Regions from separate parts of the Actinomadura sp. NPDC000600 genome, predicted to be linked through region 1. Evidence: riboswitches for the same ligand, from Rfam matches in the RefSeq annotation. Region 1 holds a riboswitch; the other holds the start of a gene.
The links. A riboswitch is a leader RNA that binds a small molecule or an ion and turns the genes downstream of it on or off. The one in region 1 is predicted to bind ZMP and ZTP.
Positions count from the first base shown of each region.

Region 1 (8,594 bases):
ACGAGCCGACCCGCGTCCTCGTCCTGGCGTCGCGCCTCCGCGCCGAACCGCACGCGGTGCCCGAGATCCTCGGGGAGCTGCTGCGCGCCGACGACGCGCGCTGGCACTCACCCGGCGGGGAGGACGGGGAGCCCGACCGGTGCGACCTCCTCGTCCCGGTGCGCGGCCGCTCGGTCCGGCTCCGCCGCGTGGGCCTGCCGTTCACCGCGACCGAGGCGGCGCGGGCGGACGCGCTGGTTCGCGCCGCGCTTCCCACCGTGCCGCGTCCCTGCGCGTCCCGGCGGATCGCGCTGCGCGACGGCACGCAGGTGGTCGTCCGGCCGATCGAGCGGCGCGACGCGGACACCGTGCGGGCGCTGCACGAGCGCTGCTCGCTGGACAGCCGCCGGATGCGCTACTTCAGCCCCAAGCCGTATCCGCCGCGGCGGGCGTTCGAGCGGTTCTGCGACCCCTCGCGCGGCATGACGCTGGTCGCCGAGGGCCCGGACGGGTCGCTGCTGGCGCTCGCCCACCTGGTCCTCGTCCGCGATCCGGGCGCCGCGGAGGTGGCGTTCCTGGTCGAGGACGCCTGGCAGGGCCGCGGGCTCGGCCGCGGCCTCGCCGTGCTGCTGCTCGCGCTGGCCCGGGACCGCGGCCTGGTGGAGGTGCGCGCGACCGCGCTGAGCGAGAACGCCCGGATGCGGCGGCTGCTGACCTCGCTCGGCGGGCGGACCCGGCGCACCGAGGACACCGCGGTCGTGGAGATCAGGCTGCGCCTGGACGGCCGTCCCGCCGAGCCGGGGGCGCTGGCAGGATGGGCGGGTGAGCGGCGTATATGACGACCCCTGGGCGTACGAGCTGGCGTGCTCGTTCCGCGACGTGCCGGCCGAGGTGGAGGTGCTCCTCGGCTGGTGCGCCGAGCAGGGCCTCGCCCCCCGCACGGCGCTGGAGCTGGCCGCCGGCCCCGCCGAGCACGCCCGCGAGTTCGCCCGCCGCGGCCTGGCGGCGACGGCGCTCGACCTCAACCCGCGGATGTGCGCCTACGCCGCCCGCGAGGCCGAGAAGGCCGGCGTCGCGCTGGAGGTCGTCGAGGGCGACATGACGCGGTTCGCGCTGGGCCGCCGGTTCGACCTCATCGCGACCATGCTGGACTCCACGTCCCACCTCATGACGCTGGACGCGTTCGTGGCGCACCTGCGCCGCGCCGCCGCGCACCTGTCCCCCGGCGGCCTCTACGTCGTCGAGATGTCGCATCCCCGCGACCGGCTGGGCGACGACCCGAGCGTCAGCACCGGGTGGACGGTCGAGCGGGACGGCGTCCGGGCGAGCGTGCGCTGGGGCGAGCCGTCCGACCGGCTGGACCCGGTCACCCTGATCGCCGACGACCACGTCACGATGACCATCACCGGGGAGGGCGCGGAGTCGCGGGTCGTCCGCGACGTCGTGCCCTACCGGTTCTGGACGGCCACCGAGCTGGACGCCGCGATCCGCCTCGCGGGCGGTCTGGAGGTGGCGGCGCAGTACGGCGACTTCGGGGCCGGCGAGGACGCGGTGCCCCTGGCCGACCCCGAGGCCTGGCGCATGATCACGCTGCTGCGCCCGCGCTGAGCGTCAGGGCGCGGACCGCCAGCCCGGCATCGGGTAGGCGGCGAGCAGCTCGCGGACCTGCCCGGCGACCCGGTCCAGGACCGTCTCGTCCTCCTTGGCGGCGGCCTGGACGACCTCGTCGATCCACGCCGCGACCTGCGGCATGTGCTCCTCGCCGAGCCCCCGGGTGGTGATCGCCGCGGTGCCGAGCCGCAGCCCGGAGGGGTCGAACGGCTTGCGCGGGTCGAAGGGGACGGCGTTGTAGTTGAGCTCGATGCCGGCGCGGTCGAGCGCCTGCGCGGCGGGCTTGCCCGCCACGCCCTTGGTCGTGAGGTCGATGAGGATGAGGTGGTTGTCGGTGCCGCCGGAGATCAGGTCGTAGCCGCGGTCCAGCAGCGCGGCGGCCAGCACCTTGGCGTTGGCGACGACCTGCCGGGCGTACCCGGCGAAGTCCGGCCGCGCCGCCTCCTTCAGCGCGACGGCGATCGCGGCCGTCGTGTGGTTGTGCGGCCCGCCCTGCAGGCCGGGGAAGACGGCCTTGTCGACCGCCTTCGCGTGCTCCGCCGTCGACATGATCATGGCGCCGCGGGGGCCGCGCAGCGTCTTGTGCGTGGTCGTGGTGATGACGTCCGCGTGCCCGACCGGGGACGGGTGCGCGCCGCCGGCGACCAGGCCCGCGATGTGCGCGATGTCGGCGGCCAGCACCGCGCCGGCCTCCCGGGCGATCTCGGCGAACGCCGGGAAGTCGATCGTGCGCGGGATCGCGGTGCCGCCGCACCAGATCAGCTTCGGCCGCTCCTTGAGCGCGAGGTCGCGCACCTGGTCCATGTCGATCCGGCCGGTGTCGGCCCGCACGTCGTAGCGGACGGGCCGGAACCACTTGCCGGTGGCCGACACCGACCAGCCGTGCGTGAGGTGGCCGCCCATCGGCAGCGACAGGCCCATGACCGCGTCGCCCGGCTCCAGGAACGCCATGTAGACCGCGAGGTTGGCGGGCGAGCCCGAGTAGGGCTGGACGTTGGCGTGCTCGACGCCGAACACGCCCTTCGCCCGCTCGATGGCGAGCAGCTCGATGGGGTCGACGTTCTGCTGGCCCTCGTAGTAGCGCTTGCCCGCGTAGCCCTCGGAGTACTTGTTGGTCAGGACCGTGCCAGCGGCCTCCAGCACCGCCTCCGACACGTAGTTCTCCGAGGCGATCAGCCGGATCTTCTCGTACTGGCGCCGGGCCTCGGCCTCCACCAGCTCCGCGATCTCGGGGTCCTGGCCTTGCAGACGGGGTACGGCCGGTTCGTGCATCGTGAGCCTCCGCGCTGTTCGCGCCAGGGCTTCGGGCGCCCCGGCGAAGGGGACCCGTACACCCAGGCGCGCGGTGTGCGGACTACTTTCGCTCCCCGGTGGTCGTCTCCACCTTGACTGCGCCAGTCGCGTGGGCGCCATCATACCGGGCCGCCCCGCGTCCGCGCCGGGCGCGCTCGGGCACCGAGACCAGGAACAGACCGCCCATCAGCAGCAGCGACCCGGCCGCGACGGGCGGCGGCATCCGCTCGCCGAGGACGGCGACGGCGAGGCCGGTGGCGACGAGCGGCTCGGCGAGGCTGAGCGTCCCGGCGGTCGCGGCGGACACCCGCCCGAGGCCGGTGACGAAGAACATGTACGCGGCGGCGGTGGCGGCGATCCCGAGCCAGGCCACCAGCGCGGCCGAGCGCGGCGCGGCGAGCGCCGGCAGCTCCGGCAGCGTCCAGCGCAGCAGGGCCGCTCCCCCGGCGAGCAGCGTCACCGACACCGCGGCCGCCATCGCCATGCCGGACGTCCCCGCGCCGCGGCCCGTCAGGACCTTGGCCGACACCGTGTAGACGCCGAAGCACGTCCCGCCGACAAGGCTCAGCGCGATCCCGGCGGGGTCGGCGTGGACGGCCTGCCCCGGCACCATCAGCAGGGCCACGCCGCCGACCGCGCAGGCCGTCCCGGCCCACCAGCGGCGGCTGAGCCCGGCCCGCAGGACGAGCCGTTCGCAGAGACCTGTCGAGACGGGCGCGAGCCCGAAGACCACGGCGGTCGCGACGGCGGCGCCCGTCCGGTCGACCGCGCTGAAGAACGACGCCTGGAAGGTGCCGGTCGCGGCGGAGGCAGCCGCGATCGGCGCCCAGGCCGGCCGGGTCAGCGCGCGGAACGCCCGGCGGTCCGCCGCGAGGACGAGGACGGCGAGCACGAGCCCGCCCGAGAGGATCCGGGCGCCGCCGACCGCGACCGGGCTCGCGGACGGCCCGGCCAGCACCTGCGCCGGCCCGACCGTCCCCCAGAGCACGCCGGCGGCGAGCACCAGCAGCGCACCGGATGAATGGTTTCGTCGCTCCATGCCGCCGAAGCTAGGCGAACATGCGGGAGATGGCGTGCACAGCCGTCGTTTCATTCGACCCAGGCGCGTGGACCCGTCAATCCTTCGACCACACGGGGGAACGCTGCCTGTCAGGTGTAGGCCGTTCGCCCTTCCGGCCGGTGCGCCGACGGAAGTTCGGACTGCTCCACCGGCTGGACGTAGTCGTACACGACGATGGTGCGGACGTCCACGTACTCCTTGCGGCGCGCCAGCCGGTCGAGGACGAAGTCGCGGAGGTAGGCGGTGCTCGGCACGGCCACGTGGACGAGCAGGTCCTCGTTCCCGGTCACCACGAAGACCCCGATCGTCTCGGGCATCGAGGCCATGCTGTCGCGGGCGGACTCGATGGCCTCGCGCGACTGGGGCCGGATCCTGATGGAGATCAGCGCCTGCACCCCGCGCCCCAGCCGCTCCAGGTCGGCCGCCGCGTGGAACCCGGTGATGACGCCCCGCGCGCGCAGCGCCCGCGTCCGCTCCAGGGCCGTGGACGGCGCGATCCCCACCGCCTCGGCCAGTTCGCGGTTGGTCTGCCGCCCGTCGCGCTGCAGGCGCCGCAGGATCGCCTGGTCGACCGCGTCCATGAGGTTCCTCCGAACTGCCCGGCGGACGCCGAACTCCCGCGCGGGAACCGCGCCCTTATGTCCCGTTCCCCGAAGATTATTCGACCCGGGCCGTGCCCGCCACGGCCACGAGCGCGCAGGCGCCGACCCCGGCGAGGGCCCAGACCGCGCCCGCCGGCCCCAGATCGAAGAGACGGCCGATCACCAGGTCGCCCGCGAAGGAGAACATGCCGGCGCAGAACGCCAGGACGCCGTAGTACGAGCCGAAGCGCTCCACCGGGGCGTGCCGCGCGGTGCGCTGGAAGACCGCCGGCTGGACGAGGCCGTTCGCCACCCCGTTGAGGACGGCCGCGGCCATCAGCGGGCCGGCCTGCGTGCCGTCCAGCGCCGCGAGCACGAAGAACGCCGCCGCGGCGCACAGCAGGCCGAGGCGCAGCACCCACGGCCGCTCCCCCCGCCGCCGGACGGCGACGAAGGGCTGGACCGCCGCCGCCACCATGGCCAGGAGGGAGAAGGACAGCGTCGCCACCGCGGGCCTGAAGCCGAGGAGGGGCGCGGCCGTCATGATGTGGGTCGCGAGCAGCGTCGTCGGCGCGGTCAGCAGCGCGAAGTACAGGAACCTCCGGTCGCCGAGCACCGCCCGGACGCCCGCGAGGACGTCGCGGAGGCCCGCGGCGGCGCGCTTCGCGCCGGACCGGGGCACGACCAGGAACAGGGCGCCCGCGACCGTCCAGAGAGCGGCGGCGGTGCCCGTCAGGAGGGGGAACCCGGCCCCCGTCCCCAGGAGGAGCAGGCCCATCGGCGGGCCCGCGACGGTCGCCAGGTGCTGGGCGACGACGTAGGCGGCGAAGCCGCCGGACCTTCCGCCGGGACCGACGGCCGCCAGCAGGCTGTGGGCCGCGGGGTTGTAGAGGGCGCCGCCCACCGCGAGGACGACGGCCGCGCAGAGCAGCGCGCCCACGCCCTCGGCGTACCCGAGCATCGCGAACCCCAGCGCGCGCACGGCGCAGGACAGCATCCCGGTCCGGCGCGCGCCGAGCAGGTCGGTGACCGTGCCGACCGGGAGGAGCAGCGCGAACTGGAGCCCCACCCGCACGCCGAGGACCAGGCCGACCGTGCCGGCCAGCAGTCCCAGGTCGTGCCGGAGGTGCGCGACGAGGTGCGCCATCACCGAGAAGAAGCCGAGGCTCGCGGCCAGCTGGATCGCCACGACCGCCGCGATCACGCGGCGACCGGACGGGTCCGCCGCGGGAGCGGGCGGGGCGGGGGCGGGTGCGGTTCCCGACGCGGGGGCGGAGACCGTCACAACCCTGCCCGCGACAGGCCGGAGACGACCAGCTTCGCGGCCTCCGCGATCAGGGCGTTCTTGGGCGGGGTGCCGTACCCCGGACGGTCGGTCATGACGGCCACCATCAGCGGAGCTCCCCGGGGAGGCCACACGACCGCGATGTCGTTGGCCCTGCCGTAGTCGCCGGTCCCGGTCTTGCTCGCCGTCCGCCAGCCCCGGGGCAGCCCGGCCTTGACGCGTTCGGCCCCGACGGCGGTGGCGCTGCGTTCGAGCCAGCCGCGGACCAGGGCGCGCTTCCCGGGCTCCAGCGCGTCCCCGAGGACGATCGCGCGGTAGTCGGCGGCGATCGCCCGTGGGCTCGTCGTGTCCCGGGGATCGTCCGGGCGGACCCTGTTCAGTTCGGGCTCGTAGTCGTCCATGCGGCTGACGGCGTCGCCGAGCCCGCGCAGGTAGGCGGTGAGCCCTGCCGGGCCGCCGGCGTCGCGCATCAGCAGGTTCCCCGCCGTGCCGTCGCTGTAGCGGACGGCGGCGTCGCACAGCTCCCGGATCGTCATGCCGGTGTCGACGCGGTCCTTGGTGATCGGTGAGATGGAGTTCACGTCGGCCCGGGTGTAGGTGACGCGCTCGTCGAGGTGGGCGAGCGGATTGCCGTGCAGGACCGCCGCCGCGGCGAGCGCCTTGAAGGTGGAGCAGAACGCGAAGCGCTCGTCGGCGCGGTAGGCCACCTCGGCTCCGGTCCGGGTCGCCACCGCGTACACGCCGAGGCGGGCGCCGTGCCGGCGTTCGAGCGCCGCGAACCGCGACGCGTCCGGCTGCACGGCCGCCGAGACGTCCGGGGACCGTGCGGACGGCGATGCCGCCGCGGAGGGCGGTCGTTCCCTCTCCGCGCATCCGGCCAGCGGCAGGAGGGCCGCGGCGGCCAGCAGCGTCCGCCGGGAAGAGCCGGACTGCTCGAACGGCATGCGGGGCACCTGCTTTCCCGGGGCGGAGGGCGGACGCCGCTCAGCAGACCAGAGCCGCACTCGCGGCGTCCAATATGGATATCGCTCGTGCCGCCATACGCGCGCGCATATCGACGCTGGTCAGAGGGGCCCGCCGAGGCGCCACCGGGGAGACCGGCGATTCTGCCGATGCCGGTGGGACCGGTGGGTCCGACAATGGGCGGCTCACAGAGGCCGGCCGCGCGAGTCGCCGCCGGTGCGGGAGCCAGGGTCGGCGGGGAGTCGAGGTCGGACGTGGGCGGAGCGCATCGAGGGACCGGCCGGCGGGGGCGCCGGCGCGCGGTGACGGCGGGCGCGGCGGTGAGCGGGGCGGTCGTCGCGGCCGTGCTCGGCACCTCGGTGTACGCGCTGTCGGAGACCCCGGGCTGCTCCGGACCCGTGCGGGGGCTCGACGTCGCCGCCGCGCCCGAGATCGCCGGGGCGGTCTCGGCGGTGGGCGCCGAGTTCAACCGCCGGGGGCACCGGGTCCGGGGCCGCTGCGTGCGGGTCGCCGTGCGGGCGGCGGGCCCCGCCGGAGTGCGGGCGCTGCTGGCGGGCGAGATCCCGCCCGGCGCGGGCGTCCGCCGCCCGGACGTGTGGATCCCCGACTCGTCGCTGTGGCTGCGCCTGCTGGAGGCGCCGCCGCCCGCCGCCGGGTCCCTCGCCCGCTCCCCGCTGGTGGCGGCGCTGCCCCGCGCCGAGGCCGGCCGCGCGGCCGGGCCGTGGCGGAAGGTGCTGGACGCGGCCGTGCCCGGGACGCGGGAGTCCCGGTCGTTCCGGCTGACGGTGGCCGACCCGGCGCGCACCGGCACGGGCCTGGCGTCGCTGCTCATGGTCGACGCACGGTACGGGAAGGCGTCCGCGCCGTTCGCGGCGTTCGCGCGGGACGTGCGCCAGCACGTCGCGCCCGACGCCTCGGCGCAGTTCTCCGCCCTCGCCCGCCGCGAGTCCGGCCGCGTCCCCGTCCTGGTGACGTCGGAGCAGGCCGTGTGGGCGCACGACCGCGCGGACCCGTCCGAGCCGGCGGAGGCCGTCTACCCGCCCGACGGCACCCTCTTCCTGGACTATCCGGTCACGCTGCCGTCCGCCGATCCGGCCGCGCGGCTGTTCGCGCGGGCGCTGCGGTCCGGCGCCGCCCGCGAGGCGTTCCGGTCCCGCGGCTTCCGGGACCCGGACGGAGCCCCTCCCGCGGCGTTCGCCGAGGCCGCCGGCGTGGCGGCGGCGCGTCCGCCGGAGCTGCCCGCCCCGGCGGGAGCCGACGTCGAGCGGGTCGCGCAGGCGTGGGCGCGGCTGGCGCTCGCCTCGCGGATGCTGTCGCTGATCGACGTGTCCGGGTCGATGGCGCAGCGCGTGCCCGGCACCGGCCTCACCCGGATGCAGGCGATCGCGCAGGCGTCGCGGCAGGGCCTCGCGCTCCAGCCGGACGACACCGAGCTCGCCCAGTGGATCTTCTCGACGCGGCTGGACGGCGTCCGGGACTGGCACGAGAACGTGCCGATGGGCCCGCTCGGAGGCCGGATCGGGTCCGCGACCCGCCGGCAGCGGATCCTCGGCGCGCTGGCGGCGCTGCGCCCGCGGCCGGACGGCGGCACGGGCCTGTACGACACGCTGCTGGCCGCCGTCCGGTACATGCGCCGCACGTACCGGCCGGAGATGGTCAACACCGTGCTGGTGTTCACCGACGGCCGTGACGACGACCCGGACGGCCCGACGCTCCCCGCGACGCTGGCGGCCCTGCGCGCGGAGCGCGACCCGGCCCGGCCGGTGCAGATCATCGTGGTCGGGTTCGGCCCGGACGTGGACACCGCCGAACTGCGCGGGAT
Region 1 is NZ_JBEUPD010000046.1:42,335-50,928, reverse strand. Features, by position in the region: gene ABWI07_RS38965 (GNAT family N-acetyltransferase) at 1-818, shown strand, start outside; gene ABWI07_RS38960 (class I SAM-dependent methyltransferase) at 802-1,587, shown strand; gene glyA (serine hydroxymethyltransferase) at 1,591-2,862, opposite strand; ZMP/ZTP riboswitch at 2,916-3,002, opposite strand; partial or broken gene ABWI07_RS38950 (DMT family transporter) at 3,107-3,922, opposite strand; gene ABWI07_RS38945 (Lrp/AsnC family transcriptional regulator) at 4,033-4,524, opposite strand; gene ABWI07_RS38940 (MFS transporter) at 4,601-5,728, opposite strand; gene bla (class A beta-lactamase) at 5,806-6,753, opposite strand; gene ABWI07_RS38930 (substrate-binding and VWA domain-containing protein) at 7,093-8,594, shown strand, end outside.

Region 2 (8,594 bases), on a different contig from region 1:
CGGGCACGTCCGCGCCGAGGAGGTGCCCGGACGCGATGCGGAACAGCAGCGCGTAGCCGATCTGGCCCGCGGCGCCGGTAACGGTAACGGTGACTGGGGTGCGAGTCATGCGTCCTTCTCCTGCTGTGACCTGACGGGGCTCAGGCGGCCATCCTTGGGAACCCGACCGCCCGAGAGGCCGCCCGCATGCGCCGGCCGGCGCGGGTTCTCTCGCCGTCGAGATAGTTGCGGTGCCAGGCTATCGCGCACGTCCTACCCGCGCCCGTCCAGGTGCACCTCCCGGCATGCCACCCCGTCCCCGAACAGGCGGAACGCCGTCCGGAAAGGCTGGATGCGGTCCCGAGAAGGCGGAAGGGCCGCCCCGGACGGATCCGGGACGGCCCTCGACCGCCTACGCGAAGTCGACCGCCTGCGACAGGTCGACTCCGCCGGGGGGCCAGATCAGGAGTTGATCTTCTTCTGGAGGTTGGTGTCGAGCGCCTCCAGGAAGCCCTGCGTGGTCAGCCAGGGGGTCTCGCCGCCGACGAGCAGCGCCAGGTCCTTGGTCATCTGGCCGCTCTCGACGGTCTCGATGCAGACCTGCTCCAGCTTGCGGGCGAAGTCGATGACCTCGGGCTGGCCGTCGAGCTTGCCGCGGTGCTCCAGCCCGCGCGTCCAGGCGAAGATCGACGCGATGGGGTTGGTCGACGTCGGCTTGCCCTGCTGGTGCTGCCGGTAGTGCCGGGTCACCGTGCCGTGCGCGGCCTCCGCCTCGACGGTCCTGCCGTCCGGGGTCATGAGGACGGAGGTCATGAGGCCGAGGGAGCCGAAGCCCTGCGCGAGGGTGTCGGACTGGACGTCGCCGTCGTAGTTCTTGGCGGCCCAGACGAACCCGCCCTCCCACTTGAGCGCCGCGGCGACCATGTCGTCGATGAGGCGGTGCTCGTAGGTGAGGCCCTTGGACTCGAACTCGGCCTTGAACTCGGTCTCGTAGATCTCCTGGAAGAGGTCCTTGAACCGGCCGTCGTAGGCCTTGAGGATCGTGTTCTTCGTCGACATGTACAGCGGCATCTCGCGGTTGAGCGCGTACCGCATGCTCGTCCGGGCGAAGTCGCGGATCGAGTCGTCGAAGTTGTACATGCCCATGGCCACGCCGCCGCCGGGGAAGTTCGCGATCTCGAACTCCATCGGCTCACCCTCGTTCTCGGGGGTGTAGGTGATCGTCACCTTGCCGGGGCCGGGCACGACGAAGTCGGTGGCCTTGTACTGGTCGCCGTGGGCGTGGCGGCCGATGATGATCGGCTTCGTCCAACCGGGGACCAGGCGGGGGATGTTGGAGACAACGATCGGCTCGCGGAAGATCACGCCGCCCAGGATGTTGCGGATCGTCCCGTTCGGGGACCGCCACATCTTCTTCAGGCCGAACTCCTCGACGCGCGCCTCGTCGGGGGTGATGGTCGCGCACTTGACGCCCACGCCGTGCTCCAGGATGGCGTTGGCGGCGTCGACGGTGACCTGGTCGTCCGTGGCGTCACGGTGCTCGATCCCCAGGTCGTAGTACTTCAGGTCCACATCGAGGTAGGGCAGGATCAACTGGTCCTTGATGAATTTCCAGATGATCCGCGTCATTTCGTCGCCGTCGAGTTCGACGACCGGGCCCGCTACTTTGATCTTGGGCATGCTTGTGCTGTCCCTTTCCTACACCTGGCCAGCAGTCCTTGTAAGGCTCAACTGGCTAGGCTAGCCGAGGCGGTCATGAGGTCTAGACCTGGCCTTGCCACGGCGACCCCCGCCCTCGCCCCCACCTGCATGGACGCGCTAGCCCGGCGGCCCTTCACCCGTCCGGGAGGAACGCCCGGCGATGAGGAGCCGCACACCGCGCACCAGCATCGTGAGGGCGATCAGGACGCCGAACGCGCCGGCGAGCACGAGCCCGGTCTTGTTCATCGGCGGGACGCTCAGCGAGACGAACGCGACCATCTCGCCGAGGATCACGAGCGTCCAGCAGTCGACCGACCGGCTGCGGACGGCGAGCGGGCCGAGCTGCGACTCGGGCAGCAGCAGCCTGGCGAGCGCGCCGATGAGCAGCGCGGCGGCCATCAGGCCCGAGCCCTTGCGGAAGTAGTGGAACGCGCACAGGGTGAGTCCCGCGCCGACGCCGCTGAGCACGAGGAGGTACGGCAGCCGCGCGAGCCAGTGCGGGGCGGCGCCCCTCCGACGCGGCGCCTTGCGCCTGCGCCGATGCACCTGGGTGCTCATGGCCCTCACGGTATAGGCATTCGGGTCCCGGCACGACATCGCGCGCTCTCGGTCGCGCGCCCCGCCGGAATGCGGATGGGTCCTATGTGCCCCAGGTGATGGCCGAGAGCCCGCAATCCCTTGCGCCACCGGTCCTACTCGCCAGTAGGAGGGTGTGACGGCACGGCGCCCGGGTAACCCGGCAGACAGGGGTCGCTAACTAGCTGGGAGGACTGCCGTGGAGGGGCCGTTCATGCGGATCGAGGACAGCGGGCTGGTGATGCCGCTGCGCCCCGACGTGACGACGGTCGGGAGAGGGAGAGGAGTGGACATCCGCCTCGACGACCCGAGTGTGTCCCGATTGCACGCAGAGATCGTCCGACGTGGCCCGTACGTCTACGTGGTGGACATGGGCCTGTCCCGCAACGGGACGCGCGTCAACGGCCGGCCGATCGCACGCCGTGTACTGGAGGACGGTGACGTCGTGAGCTTCGGCACGGCGCGCTGCCGGTTGGGGGGCATCCCCCGTGAGGAGGTCGACCCGGACGTCGAACTGCGGCGCGCCGTCGCACCCGAGCTCACCCGCCGCGAGGTCGACGTGCTGACCTCGCTGTGCCGGCCCGCCCTGTCCGACGAGGCGTTCGTGGCTCCGGCCACCGCACGCGACATCGCCGGCGAGCTGGTCGTCACCGAGGCCGCGGTCAAGCAGCATCTGCTGCGCCTCTATCAGAAGTTCCGGATCCCCGAGGGCGCAAACCGGCGCACTCGGCTCGCCAACGAGGTCATCGCGATGGGCCTCGTCCGACCGCTGCCGCCGGTGCACGTCCCCCAGCAGGGACGTCCGCCGATGGACGGGCGCGTCCCCGGGGTGCGCGGCACCACCGAGACGCGCCGGCCGGGCACGACGGGCCACACCCACGCGCCGGGCCGTCCGGCGCACAGCACGGCCGCGGGACGGAGGGCCAGCTGATGTGAGACCTGCGGTCGCCCTCCCCGGCAGCGCAAACCAGAGGGCGATCGCTGAGCCCCCCATACGGCCGCGTATGTGACGGCGCGGCCAGGGCTGCGTGAGCGGGGGCCGCCACCCGGTGCTGGGTGGCGGCCCCCGCGGCGCGCCGTCTCGGGACGGCGGTCGGTCAGCGGGTCTGCTCGGCGGCCTCGACGACATTCGCGAGCAGCATCGCGCGGGTCATCGGGCCGACGCCGCCGGGGTTGGGCGCGACCCAGCCCGCGACGTCGCGGACGTCGGCGGCGACGTCGCCGGCGAGCTTGCCGTCCACCCGGGAGACGCCCACGTCGAGGACGGCGGCGCCGGGCTTGACCATGTCGGCGGTGATGAGGCCGGGAACGCCCGCGGCGGCGACGACGATGTCGGCCTTGCGGGTGTGCTCGGCGAGGTCGCGGGTCGCGGTGTGGCAGAGGGTGACGGTCGCGTTCTCGCTGCGGCGGGTCAGCAGCAGGCCGAGGGAGCGTCCGACGGTGATGCCGCGGCCGACGACCGTGACCTCGGCGCCCCTCAGCGGGACGTCGAAGCGGCGCAGCAGCTCGACGATGCCCTTCGGCGTGCACGGCAGCGGGCCCGGCTGCATCAGGACGAGCCGGCCGAGGTTCGTCGGGTGCAGGCCGTCGGCGTCCTTGGCGGGGTCGATGCGCTCCAGCACGCGCTGCTCGTCCAGGCCCTTCGGGAGCGGCAGCTGGACGATGTAGCCGGTGCAGGCGGGATCGGCGTTCAGCTCGGCGACGGCGCGCTCCACCTCGTCCTGGGACGCGGTGGCGGGCAGGTCGCGGCGGATGCTCTCGATGCCGACCTCGGCGCAGTCGCGGTGCTTCATGTTCACGTAGGAGTGGCTGCCGGGGTCGTCGCCGACCAGGACGGTGCCGAGCCCGACGGACACGCCGCGGTCGCGGAGCGCCTCGACGCGGACCTTGAGGTTCGAGCGGATCTCGGCGGCCGTGGCCTTGCCGTCCAGAATCTGTGCCGTCATGCGTTCCTCCGCGTGGATGTCGGCCGGGACCGGGCCCCGGGCGCAATGCCCGGCCGGAAGGGGTCCCGTCCACCCAGGCGCGCGGTGTCCGGACTGTCGTTCGCTCCCCGGTGGTGATCCACCTTGACCGCGCCAGTCGCGTAGGAACCCATGCTAACCGGCCGCCCGCGAACGGCCGCCCAGGGACTTCCCGGGGAGCGCCCGCGCGAGTGGCTTGCGGATAACGGCGCCAAGTGGCTCTGCCGGAGTCCGCCCCGGGCTCCTAGCGTGCTCGGCATGAGCGACGAACGGTTGAGCGGCGCATGGTTCGAGCGACCCGTCCTGACCGGACGGTACGTGCGGCTGGAGCCGCTGGCCGCCGAGCACTCCGACGGGCTGTTCGAGGCGTCCAAGGACCCGGGACTGTGGACCTGGATGAACGAGCGTCAGCCGGCGGGCGCCGCGGACATGCGCGCACTGGTCGACACGGCGCTGGCGGCCTGCGAGCGCGGGCTGCGCCTGCCCTGGGTCCAGATCGACGCGGTGACCGGCGAGGTCGCCGGGATGACCTCCTACTACGAGATCTCCCCGTCCCATCGCGGCCTGTGCATCGGCCACACCTGGCTCGGGGCGCGGTGGCACCGGACGGGCCTCAACACCGAGGCGAAACTGCTCCTGATGGGCCGCGCGTTCGGCGATCTGGGAGCGATCCGGGTCGGGTGGCACACGCACGTCCGCAACGAGCGGTCGCGTGCGGCGATCGAGCGGCTCGGGGCGTCGTTCGAGGGCGTCCACCGCAAGCACCGGATCCGCGCGGACGGCTCGATCCGCGACACCGCCGCCTACGCGATGACGGACGACGAGTGGCCCGCCGCCGAGCGGGCCCTGCGGGCGAGACTGCGCTGAGGGCGCGCGGCCCCGGCCGCCCCTCACATGCTCGGCCCTTCGAGCGGTCAGGGCTCGGAGCGCTCAGTCCTCGGAGCGCTGGCGCCGGCCGATGACGCGGTCGGTGCCGTGCCAGCCGAACTGGGCGGCGAGCACCGCGGCCAGGAACGCGGCGACGATCCCGATCACCTGCCGGGACTCCATCAGCAGCGAGTCGGCCTGGTAGACGACGCCGAGCATGAGGGACATCAGGAAATCCATCCCGCCTCCAACACGGAACGCCCGCGCCGGGGTCAAGGGAGGGTCAAGGGGGGCGCGGCAGCCCGAGGCTACCCGCCCGGCGCCGGTGCGCGGTCCCGCACCGAAAAATAGGTCACAAACGGACAACCTCGTTGAACCGCGACGGCACGGGCGCAGGGCTGACCCGCCGCTGAGGAGCCCCGGGCGCGGCGTCCCGCGTCCGCGCGGGACGAGAGGGCTTCGGACATGCCGGCGGGGGCGGTCCCCGGCCGTGGATCACGAGCCGGGGGCCGCCCCCGCGTCCGGCAGGACGGCGCGCCCGCAGGAGCGGCGCGCCTGGCGAGCCGTCAGTGGAAGAAGTGCCTGACGCCGGTGAAGTAGAGGGTGATGCCCGCCTTCTCCGCCGCGGCGATCACCTTGTCGTCGTTGACGGACCCGCCCGGCTCGACGATCGCGCGGACGCCCGCCTCGGCCAGCACCTCCAGGCCGTCCGGGAAGGGGAAGAACGCGTCGGACGCGCCCACGGACGACGCGGCGCGCTCCTGCCCGGCCCGCGCGACGGCGAGCTTGGCGGAGTCGACCCGGTTGACCTGGCCCATGCCGACGCCCACGGTGGCGCCGTCCGCGGCCAGCAGGATCGCGTTGGACTTCACCGAGCGGATGGCCCGCCAGGCGAAGACCAGGTCGCGCAGGGTCGCCTCGTCCGCGGCGGGGCCGGTCTTCAGCTCCCAGGCGGACGGGTCGTCGCCGTCGGCGTCCACGCGGTCGACGCCCTGCAGCAGCATGCCGCCGTCGATGCGCCGGTACTCGGTGTCGCCGACAGGGGCGTCCGGGCAGACCAGCAGGCGGATGTTCTTGAACCGGTCCTTGAGGACGGTCACGGCCTCGTCCTCGAAGGACGGGGCGACCAGTACCTCGGCGAAGCTCTCGGTGACCTGCCGGGCCATGTCCGCGGTGACCGGCCGGTTCGCCGCGATCACCCCGCCGTAGGCCGACACCGGGTCGCAGGCGTGCGCCTTGCGGTGCGCCTCGGCGATGTCCGCGCCGACCGCGATGCCGCACGGGTTGGCGTGCTTGATGATCGCGACGCACGGCTCGGTGAAGTCGTAGGCGGCGCGGCGCGCGGCGTCGGTGTCGACGTAGTTGTTGTAGGACATCTCCTTGCCGTAGAGCTGCTCGGCCCCCGCGAGGCCCGTCTCGCCCGGCGAGCGGTACAGGGCGGCCCGCTGGTGCGGGTTCTCGCCGTACCGCAGGGTGTTCGAACGCTCCCACGTGGCGCCGAGGAAGTCGGGCCACCGCGTCTCGGCGGCGGTCTCGTCGGGCGCGTAGGCGCTCGCGAACCAGGAGGCCACGGCCACGTCGTAGGACGCGGTGTGCGCGAACGCCCGCGCGGCGAGGCGGCGGCGCTCGTCCAGGGTGAAACCGCCGGCCCGCACGGCGTCCAGGACCGTTCCGTAGCCGGACGGGTCCACCACGACGGAGACGCTCGCGTGGTTCTTCGCGGCGGCGCGGACCATCGTGGGGCCGCCGATGTCGATCTGCTCGACGCACTCGTCCGGCGTCGCGCCCGAGTCCACCGTGTCGGCGAACGGGTACAGGTTCGCGACCACCAGGTCGAACGGCTCCACGGCCAGGTCGTCGAGCTGCTGGAGGTGGTCCTCCTTGCGCCGGTCGGCGAGCAGGCCCGCGTGCACCTTCGGGTGCAGGGTCTTGACCCGCCCGTCCAGGCACTCGGGGAACCCGGTGAGCTTCTCCACCTTCATCACCGGGACGCCGGCCGCGGAGATCCGGCCCGCCGTCGACCCGGTCGAGACGATCTCCACTCCCGCCTCGTGCAGGCCGCGGGCCAGCTCCTCCAGCCCGGACTTGTCGTACACGCTGATCAGCGCGCGCTTAATCGCCACCCGACTCACCGGCCGAGCTCCCCTCTTGATCGGACGAACCCCTGTCAGACGAACCGCTGTCAGACGAACCGCTGCCGGACGAACCGCTGCCGGACGAGGCAGTGGCGGACGAAGCGCCGTCGGGCGCGTCCCCGCAGGTCCTGCACTTCATCGAGACCCGCCTGCCCCGCGCGGTCCATCCGTCGCGGGCCAGCCGTCCGACGACGTCGACGAGGAGGCGGCGCTCCACCTGCTTGATCCGCTCGTGCAGGGAGTCTTCGTCGTCATGCCAGCCCACGGGAACGGTCTCCTGGGCGATGACGGGTCCGGTGTCCACGCCTTCGTCGACGAAGTGAACCGTACAGCCCGTGACCTTCACCCCGTACGCCAGGGCGTCCCGTACGGCGTGCGCGCCGGGGAACGACGGCAGCAGCGCGGGATGGGTGTTGACCGTCCGGCCGCCGAAGCGCGCCAGGAAGTGCGGGCCGAGGATCTTCATGAAGCCGGCGGACACCACGAGGTCAGGCTCGTGCTTCGCGACCGCCTCGGCGAGCGCCGCGTCCCAGTCGTCCCGGGACGCGAAATCCGGTATGCGAAGGGTGAAAGTGGGCACACCCGCGCGTTCGGCGCGCTCGGTTCCCCCGATATCGGGGCGGTCCGCCCCCACGGCCACCACTTTCGCCCCGTAGGCTGGATCCGCGCACGCGTCGAGCAGCGCTTGTAGGTTGGTCCCCGCGCCGGAGACGAGGACGACGAGCCGGGCGGACACCATGACTCCCCGGTGGACGTTGCTGGGACACCACGAAGCCTATCGGGCGACGTCGGCGCCGCTTCACCCCAGACCGCACGAACCAGACCACACAAGACGACACGAACCCGGACCATACGAACCGGGACCGCACGAACCCGGACCGCACGAACCGGGACCGCACGAACCCAGACCGTACGGACCCGGACCGCACGGCAGACCGCAGGGAATCGACATGCGCACGGGCCAGGAGGAGAAGAACGTGAGCGAGCAGCCGGACCGTCCGGCCCAGCCCGAAGACCGCCCGGAGGCGCGACCCGGGGGGCAGCCGCCCGCGGGACCGCGGGAGGGCGGGCGGGGCACCGGCTGGCGGGCCCTGTGGCTCGGCGGCGTCGCCCTGCTGACCGCGTTCTTCTTCTACCCGCTCGGCCTGGTGCTCGGCGTCGCCGCACTCGTCGTCGGCATCAAGGCCCGCCGGAACGCGCGCCGCACGCAGTCCCCCGCCCCCGGCGCCGTCCCCGGCATCGTGCTCGGGTCGCTCGGGCTGGCGTTCTCGCTGCTGTCGGTCTCCCTCACGGCGTTCCTGTGGACGGAGCTGAGCGGCTACCAGAGCTGCGTCAGCGCGTCCAACACCACCACCGACAAGCAGGCGTGCCG
Region 2 is NZ_JBEUPD010000047.1:21,222-29,815, reverse strand. Features, by position in the region: gene ABWI07_RS39200 (malate dehydrogenase) at 1-109, opposite strand, end outside; gene ABWI07_RS39195 (NADP-dependent isocitrate dehydrogenase) at 442-1,659, opposite strand; gene ABWI07_RS39190 (DUF3017 domain-containing protein) at 1,798-2,238, opposite strand; gene ABWI07_RS39185 (FHA domain-containing protein) at 2,456-3,187, shown strand; gene ABWI07_RS39180 (bifunctional methylenetetrahydrofolate dehydrogenase/methenyltetrahydrofolate cyclohydrolase) at 3,354-4,202, opposite strand; ZMP/ZTP riboswitch at 4,267-4,352, opposite strand; gene ABWI07_RS39175 (GNAT family N-acetyltransferase) at 4,479-5,087, shown strand; gene ABWI07_RS39170 (hypothetical protein) at 5,151-5,327, opposite strand; gene purH (bifunctional phosphoribosylaminoimidazolecarboxamide formyltransferase/IMP cyclohydrolase) at 5,654-7,219, opposite strand; gene purN (phosphoribosylglycinamide formyltransferase) at 7,200-7,961, opposite strand; gene ABWI07_RS39155 (DUF4190 domain-containing protein) at 8,173-8,594, shown strand, end outside.
Region 2: another riboswitch for ZMP and ZTP. It lies ahead of ABWI07_RS39180 (bifunctional methylenetetrahydrofolate dehydrogenase/methenyltetrahydrofolate cyclohydrolase); the one in region 1 lies ahead of glyA (serine hydroxymethyltransferase).